2 regions of the Ferrovibrio xuzhouensis genome follow, and region 2 is predicted to be linked to the other one. Evidence: predicted binding sites of a transcription regulator. Region 2 holds the regulator's gene; the other holds the start of a gene.
The links. Region 2 encodes PhoB, which activates phosphate uptake and scavenging genes when phosphate is short. Its sites were predicted from a motif close to TNTCATAAAACTGTCA; they were not measured.
Positions count from the first base shown of each region.

Region 1: a site for PhoB is predicted at 1,935-1,950, ahead of ACFOOQ_RS09160 (diacylglycerol/lipid kinase family protein). Genes of this name have one in related genera too.

Region 1 is NZ_JBHRYJ010000001.1:1,839,845-1,844,255, forward strand. It holds gene ACFOOQ_RS09150 (F0F1 ATP synthase subunit epsilon) at 1-341, opposite strand, end outside; gene atpD (F0F1 ATP synthase subunit beta) at 338-1,801, opposite strand; gene ACFOOQ_RS09160 (diacylglycerol/lipid kinase family protein) at 1,989-2,954, shown strand; gene ACFOOQ_RS09165 (tellurite resistance TerB family protein) at 2,971-3,399, opposite strand; gene ACFOOQ_RS09170 (alpha/beta hydrolase) at 3,588-4,411, shown strand, end outside.
Region 2 is NZ_JBHRYJ010000009.1:82,476-86,886, reverse strand. It holds gene pstA (phosphate ABC transporter permease PstA) at 1-409, shown strand, start outside; gene pstB (phosphate ABC transporter ATP-binding protein PstB) at 433-1,206, shown strand; gene phoU (phosphate signaling complex protein PhoU) at 1,226-1,948, shown strand; gene phoB (phosphate regulon transcriptional regulator PhoB) at 1,945-2,667, shown strand; gene ACFOOQ_RS23140 (MlaC/ttg2D family ABC transporter substrate-binding protein) at 2,754-3,383, opposite strand; gene ACFOOQ_RS23135 (ArsR/SmtB family transcription factor) at 3,620-4,411, shown strand, end outside.

The sequences.
Region 1 (4,411 bases), on a different contig from region 2:
TGGGCGTCGGTGCGGGCTTCCTGCTCTTCGGCCTGCTGGCGGCGAAACCGCGACAGCACCTCGGTTTCGAGTTGGGCGAGGTCGTCGCCCGGCACGGCTTCGCGGGTGGCAATGGCAATATGATCGCCGCCATGCAGTTCCAGCATGCCGCCATGCACCGCCACGTAATGCTCCCGTCCGGCGGCATCGCGCCAGACGACCACCGAGATCGCCAGCACGGTGAGGAAATCGGCATGGCGCGGCAGGATGCCGAAGGCGCCGGTGGCATCCTCGGCGCGCAGATGCGTGACATCGGCGGCGTCGATGACAACGGCGAGCGGCGTGGTGACCGTCAGCTTCATGACGCGGCTTTCTGCGGCGCCCGCCCGGCCGCCGCTTCCCTGGCCCGGGCCTCGTCGAGATCGCCGACCATGTAAAGCGAGTCTTCGGCCCAGCCGTCGGCCACGCCGTCGAGAATGGCGCGGCAGCCGGCCAGGGTCGCGTCGAGCTCGACGGCGCGGCCCGGCTTGCCGGTGAAGGCGAGGGTGACCATGAAGGGCTGGGTCAGGAAACGCATCAGGCGCCGCGCCCGGCCGACCGTGCGGCGGTCGCCGGCACTCAGCTCCTCGATGCCGAGCAATGCGATGATCTCCTGCAGTTCGCGATAGGCGGCGATGGTCTTGCGCACGTCCTGCGCCACCCGGTAATGCACCTCGCCGACCAGCCGCGGATCGAGCAGGCTGGACGTCGAGGCCAGTGGATCGACGGCGGGATACATGCCCTCGGCAGCCATCTGGCGCGACAGCACGATGGAGGAATCGAGATGGCTGAAGATTTCCGCCACCGCCGGGTCGGTGAAGTCGTCGGCCGGGACGTAGACGGCCTGGATCGACGTGATCGCCGTGCCGGCCACAGAGGCGATGCGCTCCTCGAATTCGGCGATCTCGGAGGCGAGCGTCGGCTGGTAGCCGACGCGCGAGGGCAGGCGGCCGAGCAGGCCCGAGACCTCGCCGCCGGCCTGCACCAGCCGGTAGACGTTGTCGATCAGCAGCAGCACATTCTCATGGGCGTCGTCGCGGAAATGCTCGGCGATGGCCAGTGCGGTCAGGCCGGCGCGCCAGCGCGCACCCGGCGGCTCGTTCATCTGGCCGAACACCAGTGCGGTGCGCGGCAGCACGCCGGACTGGCGCAGTTCCAGCAGCAGTTCATGGCCTTCGCGCGACCGTTCGCCGATGCCGGCGAAGACCGAGATGCCGGAGTGACGCTCCACCGTGGTGCGGATCAGTTCCATGATCAGCACCGTCTTGCCGACGCCGGCGCCGCCGAACATCGCCGCCTTGCCGCCTTTCACCAGGGGCGCCAGCAGGTCGATCACCTTGATGCCGGTGTGGAAAATCTCGCGACTGCCGCCCTGGCGGGCCAGTGCCGGCGCCGGCGCATGGATCGGCCGGCGCGGTCCGTCGGCGGGCAAGGGGCCGGCGCGGTCGGCCGGATGTCCGGTGGCATCGAGCAGGCGGCCGAGCACGGCGTCGCCGACCGGGACGCGGATCGGTGCGCCGGTGGCCTGCACGGCCAGGCCGCGGCGCAGGCCGCCGGTCTCGCCGAGCGCCACGGCGCGCGCGGTGGCCGGATCGACATGCTGCTGCACTTCGGCCAGCAGGGGCGGGCGGTCGCCGCCGGCGGCGATGACCAGGGCATCGTTGATCGCCGGCAGTTGTCCGGCCGGAAAGCGCACGTCGATCACCGAGCCGCGGATGGCGGCGATCCGGCCGGCTGCCAAGGCAGCCGGAGTCTCTGACGGGTCGGTGGGCGAAGGGGTCATGCCCTCCTGTCTATGCCCCCGGCGCGGGTGCGGCGTTGATCCGGGTCAAGAGCGCGGCCGACTGCGGCATCCGGCCGCGCGGCAGGTTGCCCGGACCCGGTTTGCCCCGGAAAAGCCCGGTCCCCGGGAAAACTGTCATAAAACCATCCCCTGACGCCGGCGGCCGAAATCTGCTATCCGGGCGGTCATGTCCGCGACTTACCGCCGGCGCCTGCTGGTGATCTACAACCCCACTGCCGGTGCAGGGCAGCTTGGCCGCCGCAAGCGGGTCCGGCTCGAGGCCTACCTCGACCTGCTGGAAGATGCCGGCTGCGCGGTCGAATTCCGCCCGACGACCAGGCGCGGCGATGCCGAGGCTTTTGCCGGCGACGGCCACGCGACGAAATACGATGCCGTGGTGGCGGCCGGTGGCGACGGCACCATCGGCGAGGTCGCCAATGGTCTGCCGCTGGATTCGGCGCCACTCGGCATTTTCCCGCTCGGCACCGCCAATGTGCTGGCGATGGAAACCGGCCTGCCGCTCGATCCGGCTGCCGTCATGCAGGCGGTCCTCCACGGCCCGGTCGCCCAGATCTGGCCGGGCTTTGTCAATGATAGACTATTCACCATCATGGCCGGTGTCGGCTTCGACGCCCATGTGGTGGCCGACCTGCCGCCGGGTCTGAAACGCTGGCTCGGCAAAGGCGCCTATGTCACGGAAAGCCTGCGTCAGCTGGTGCAGTATAAAGTGCCGCGCTATCGCCTCGCCATCGACGGCCGCGACTATGACTGCGCCTCGGCGGTGATCGCCAAGGGACATTTCTATGGTGGCAAGTTTGTCTGTGCGCCAGACGCGCGGCTCGACGCGCCGGATTTCCAGGTCTGCCTGTTCGGCATGGGCGGCCGCCTCGGCGCGCTCCGCGCCACGGCGGCGCTGACCGCCGGCCTGTTGCAGCATCTGCCGGAAATCACCCTGGTGCGCGGCCGCCAGGTGACGGTCGCCACGCTGGGCGACAGTGCCTATGCCGATGGCGAGCCGGTGCAGGCCGATGGCGATATCGCGGCAAGGCTGCCGGCGACGGTCAGCATCGGGCCGCGCGCCATCCCGCTGATCGTGCCGCAGGGCAGCGATCTGGCGAAATCCGCGATGCAGAAAGCGAAAGCGGCCGAGTAGGCCGCCATCAGATCGCTCAGGCGGTGGCCATGGCGTGGTTGCGCTTGTAGCGCGCCCGCGCACCGCGCTCGATGGCGGCGGCATGCAGCCGCTCGACGCCGATCTCGTGGCGCAGCATCTCCAGCCAGCGCAGCTCCTCCTGCCGGGCACGGCCATCCACCGCCACCACGTCGCAGGCCAGCGCATAGGCGGTTTCCGACCAGTCTTCCGGCAGCGCCTCTTTCACAAGGCCGAGGGCCGCCTCGACGCCGTCTTCCTCGTCGAGCAGGGCCACGCAGTCGCCGGTGGCAACGCGCATCGCATCGACGCTGTAGCCCTTGAAGATCGGCAGGCTGCGCACCGCAAGATCGATGGCGCCGACTTCCGAATCCTTCAGCTTGCCGTCGGCCAGGGCGGCAATCACCATGGCGTAGATCAGGGCGTTGTGCGGCGTGATGGTCGACATGAGCGGCTTCCGGGACAGAGGTTGCGGGCCCAGGGGTTGCGGGCCAGGAGAAGCGTGGAGCCGTCAAACTATGGGGAAGCGGGGCGGCCTCCGCAAGAGGGGCGCGGGTCACAGTTTCGCCATGCTTTGCGGGTTTCCTGCCGCCCCGCAACCTGTTCCTGCGGGCCCGCGACCTGTATGGTGGTCCGATGCGTGGCTTCGTCCGCTATATCCTGCTGCCGGGGCTTGGCACCGTTCTGCTGCTGCTGGCGGCCTGGGCGGCGGCCATCGTCTGGGGCACCGCCGCGGCGCCGGCGCCGCTGGCCAGCATCAACGATGCGGTCGCCCGGCAGAGCCTGAGCGCGCTGCCCGAGCGTCGCTTCGTGCGGGCGCGCGATGGCATGGCGCTGGCCTATCGCGTCTATCCTGGTGCCATCGCCCGCGCGGTGATCCTGGTGCATGGCTCGACTGCCGACAGCGCCAGCATGCACAGCCTGGCCCGCGCGCTGCAGAGCATGCCGGATCCGCCGACGGTCTATTCGCTGGATATTCGCGGTCATGGCCAGAGCGGCGCGCTGCGCGGCGACATCGCCTATGTCGGCCAGCTTGAGGATGATCTCGCCGATTTCCTCGCCGCCAGCCGCATCGACCATCCGGCGGCGCAATGGACGCTGATCGGCTTCTCGTCGGGCGGCGGCTTCGCGCTGCGCATCGCCGGCTCGCCGCTGGCGAAAGACTTTCACCGGTTCATCCTGCTGGCGCCGATGCTGTCGCATGACGCGCCAACCTACCGCAGCGCGGGCGGTGGCTGGGTGGCGGCCTATATTCCGCGGCTGATCGGTCTCAGCCTGCTCGACCGCATCGGCCTGCCGTGGTTCCAGGATCTGCCGGTGCTGGCGTTCGCGCGGCGCGACGGTGGCGGCCATGCCTATACCTATTCCTGGCGCCTGTGGCGCAACTTCAAGCCCCATGACGATTACGCCGCCGATCTGCGCACGGCGCCGAGTCCGCCGGTGATCCTCGTCGGCGGCAA
Region 2 (4,411 bases):
GATCATCGTCATCCCGGTGGTGCTGCGCACCACCGAGGACATGCTGAACCTGGTGCCGAACGGCCTGCGCGAGGCGGCCACCGCACTGGGTGCGCCGCGCTACTTCGTGATCCGCCGGGTTGCCTATCGTGCCGCCCGCAACGGCGTGCTGACCGGCATCCTGCTGGCAGTGGCCCGGGTCAGCGGCGAGACCGCACCGCTGCTGTTCACCGCGCTGAACAACCAGTTCTACAGCAACGACCTCAATGCACCGATGGCCAATCTTCCGGTCGTCATTTTCCAGTTCGCCCTCAGTCCCTACAAGGAATGGCAGCAGCTGGCTTGGGTTGGCGCCCTGGTCATCACGCTTGCCATTCTCGCTCTCAACATCGGTGCCCGCGCTTTGGCAGGAAGGCAGCCCAGCAAATGATCGTCGCAACCGCAGAACGTCCCGTGACCGTTACCGATATGCAGAAGCCGAAGGTCTCGATCGAGAATCTGGCGTTCTTCTACGGCGATACCAAGGCGCTGAAGGATATCACTCTGCCGCTGCATGACCGCAAGGTCACGGCCTTCATCGGCCCGTCGGGCTGCGGCAAGTCGACCCTGCTGCGCATTCTCAACCGCATCTACGAGATGTACCCGAAGCAGCGTGCCGAGGGTCGCGTCATGGTCGACGGCGAGAACATCCTCGACGCGCGCCAGGACATCAACCTGCTGCGCGCCAAGATCGGCATGGTGTTCCAGAAGCCAACGCCGTTCCCGATGTCGATCTACGAGAACATCGCCTTCGGCGTGCGGCTCTACGAGCGCATCTCGAAGGAAGAGATGGACGAGCGCGTCGAAAGCGCGCTGCGCCGCGCCGCGCTCTGGGAAGAGGTGAAGAACAAGCTGCATACCTCCGGCCTCGGCCTGTCCGGCGGCCAGCAGCAGCGCCTGTGCATCGCCCGCACCGTGGCGGTGCGGCCGGAAATCATCCTGCTCGACGAGCCCTGCTCGGCGCTCGATCCGATCTCGACCGCCAAGATCGAGGAACTGATCGATGAGCTGAAGAACGACTACACCATCGCCATCGTCACCCACAACATGCAGCAGGCGGCCCGGACCTCGGATTTCACCGCCTTCATGTATCTGGGTGAGTTGATCGAATACGGCGAGACCAAGCGGCTTTTCACGCATCCCGAGAAGCAGCAGACCCAGGACTACATCACCGGCCGCTTCGGCTGAGCTGAGCGAGGATCGACCGATGCCGACACAACATATCGTCCAGAGCTACGACGAAGAGCTGAAGAAGCTGTCGACCCTGATCGTCCAGATGGGCGGCATCGCCGAATCGCAACTGGCCGGCGCCGTCGAGGCGGTGGTCAAGCGCGACAGCGACCTCGCCGGCGAGATCGTGCAGAGCGACGCCAAGATCGACGCCATCCGCAACCAGGTCGACGATCTGGCGATCGAGCTGCTGGCCCGCCGCCAGCCGATGGCCAACGACCTGCGGTTGATCGTCTCGGCGCTGCGCATTTCCTCGGAAATCGAACGCATCGGCGACTATGCCGCCAATGTGGCGAAACGCAGCGTCGCGCTCAACCAGGCGCCGATGGTGCGCCCGGTGCATGCGGTGCCGCGCATGGCGGCCATGGTGCAGGCCCTGATCAAGGACGTGCTCGACGCCTATATCACCGGCGACGCCGCCAAGGCCGATGCGGTGCGCGACCGCGACGAGGAAGTCGACGAGCTGTATACCAGCCTGTTCCGCGAGCTGCTGACCTACATGATGGAGGATCCGCGCTCGATCACCGCCTGCACGCATCTGCTGTTCATCGCCAAGAACATCGAGCGCATCGGCGACCACGCCACCAATGTGGCCGAGCTGATCCACTACACGGTGAAGGGCGAGATGCCGGCCGAGGACCGTCCGAAAGGTGACGACACCGCCTATGCGATCGTGGCGGCACCGGGAGGCAAGCAATGAATGTTGCCGTCAAGCCGCGCGTCCTCGTGATCGAGGACGAGGCGGCCCTGCTGGCGCTGCTGCGCTATAATCTCGAGAAGGAAAACTACATCGTCGACGAGGCGATGGACGGCGAGCAGGCCCTGCTCAAGGTGGCCGAGCATCTGCCCGACCTGATCCTGCTCGACTGGATGCTGCCGCGGCTGTCCGGCCTCGAGGTCTGCCGTCAGCTGCGCCGCGATCCCAATGCGCGCAACGTGCCGATCATCATGCTGACGGCGCGTGGCGAGGAAGCCGACCGCGTGCGTGGTCTCGATGCCGGCGCCGACGACTATATCGCCAAGCCGTTCAGCCCGGGCGAACTGCTGGCCCGCATCCGTGCCGTGCTGCGTCGCATCCGGCCGGCGCTGGCCGAAGAGGTGCTGACCTACGGCGGCCTGGTGATGGACATCGCCACCCACAAGGTCACCCGCAACGGCCGCGACGTGCATCTCGGCCCGACCGAATTCCGCCTGCTGCGGTATTTCCTCGAGCATCCCGGCCGCGTGCTGTCGCGCGACCAGCTGCTCGATGCGGTCTGGGGCCGCGACATCTATGTCGAGCAGCGCACCGTCGACGTGCATATCCGCCGCCTGCGCAAGGCGCTGAACGGCGCCGGCGAGAACGACATCATCCGCACCGTGCGCTCGGCCGGCTATGCGCTGGAATTGACCCCGGCCGGCGCGCTGACCAACGCCTGAGCCGCCGGCCCGGCAAGCCATGAAAAAAGCCGGCCGCGGAAACGCGGCCGGCTTTGTCGTGAGTGATGCTTGGCAGGTCCGCGCGCTCAGCGCTTGCTGATCTGCTTTTTCATCGCCGCCAGCAGGGCATCGACCTTGCCGCCATTGTTCTGGATCACCGATTCGAACTGCTGACGCTGGGTGAAGGCCATCGACACGCCCTCGACGATCACATCGGTCAGCAGCGGCTTGCCATTCTTGTCATGCAGCTTCCATTCGACGCGGATCGGCGGCCCGTCCTGCCGGTTGATCTGCGAGTCGACCAGCATGTCGTTGCCGGCCGGGCGGCTGCCATCGCGCACGGTCATGGTCTCGCCGTTATACTGCGACAGCAACTGGGCATAGACCTTGACCAGGTAATCCTCGAACAGCTTGCCGTATTCCTGCTTCTGGCTGTCGTTCAGGCTGCGGCTGTAGCGGCCGAGGCAGAAGCGGCCGACCGCGTCGAGGTCGAGGTAATTGGTCAGCAGGTCGCGCACCAGGTCTTCGCGCTTCTCGGCAGTCAGTTTGCGGTCGCTCAGCGCGCTGAGGGTCTGGCCGCCGACCTTGCGGATGAAGTCGTCCGGCGTGGCCCCGTCGGCGCGGGCGGGCAGGGCGGCGAGGCCGGCCACCAGGGCGAGGCAGAGCGCGGCGAAACCGGCAAGGAGGGGGCGACGGGCAGGCAGATGCGAAAACATGGGGATCCAGTCTGGCAAGCGGGGGCGGTAGAAGGCAGCGACACACGGACAAGACAGGTAAGATATGGATAGGCAAGACTTTTTGGGCAAGGTGCGAAACCCGGCCGGCGCAGAAAATACCGCGCCGGCGGCTGTCAGACCATGATTCTTTTGCGGCTGGCCACCATCATCACAGCAAAGGGACGGTCTTTGGGCTCTATACAAATACATAAAGATATGTTTATATAATTCACAGAATGAGCCCGAATCCCGCCCTGACCCTCGATACCCTGATGGCTGCCCTGCGGGCGGCCGCCGAGCCGACCCGGCTGCGGCTGCTGGCGCTCTGCGCCCAGGCGGAACTGACGGTCACCGAGCTTACCCAGATCCTCGGCCAGAGCCAGCCCCGTGTCTCGCGGCACTTGAAGTTGCTCTGCGAGGCCGGCCTGCTCGAGCGCGTCCCCGAGGGCACCTGGGCCTTCTACCGCGTCGGCGACCGGCTGGCCGGGGCGCCGCTGGTGCATGCGCTGTCCGGCCTGCTGCCGGCCGAGGATGCGACGCTGGCCCGCGACGGCGAACGGCTGGTTGCCGTCAAGCGCAGCCGCGCCGAGACGGCCGAACAGTATTTCCGCGACAATGCCGCGCAATGGTCGGCGATCCGTTCGCTGCATGTCGACGAAACCCAGGTCGAAACCGTCGTGGCACGGCTGATCGCCGAAGGCCCGGCCGGCGACCTGCTCGATATCGGCACCGGCACCGGCCGGCTGCTCGAGGTGCTGGCGCCGCAGACCACGCGCGGCATCGGCGTCGATCTCAGCCGCGACATGCTGAGCGTCGCGCGCACCAACCTGGAACGCGCCGGCATCCGCCATTGCCAGGTCCGCCAGGCCGACATGTATGCCCTGCCGCTCGATGCTGCCAGCGTCGATGCCGCGGTGATCCACCAGGTGCTGCATTTCGCCGACCAGCCGCAGAAAGTCATCCTGGAGGCCGCCCGCGTGGTGCGGCCCGGCGGCCAGATCGTCATCGTCGATTTCGCGCCGCATGAT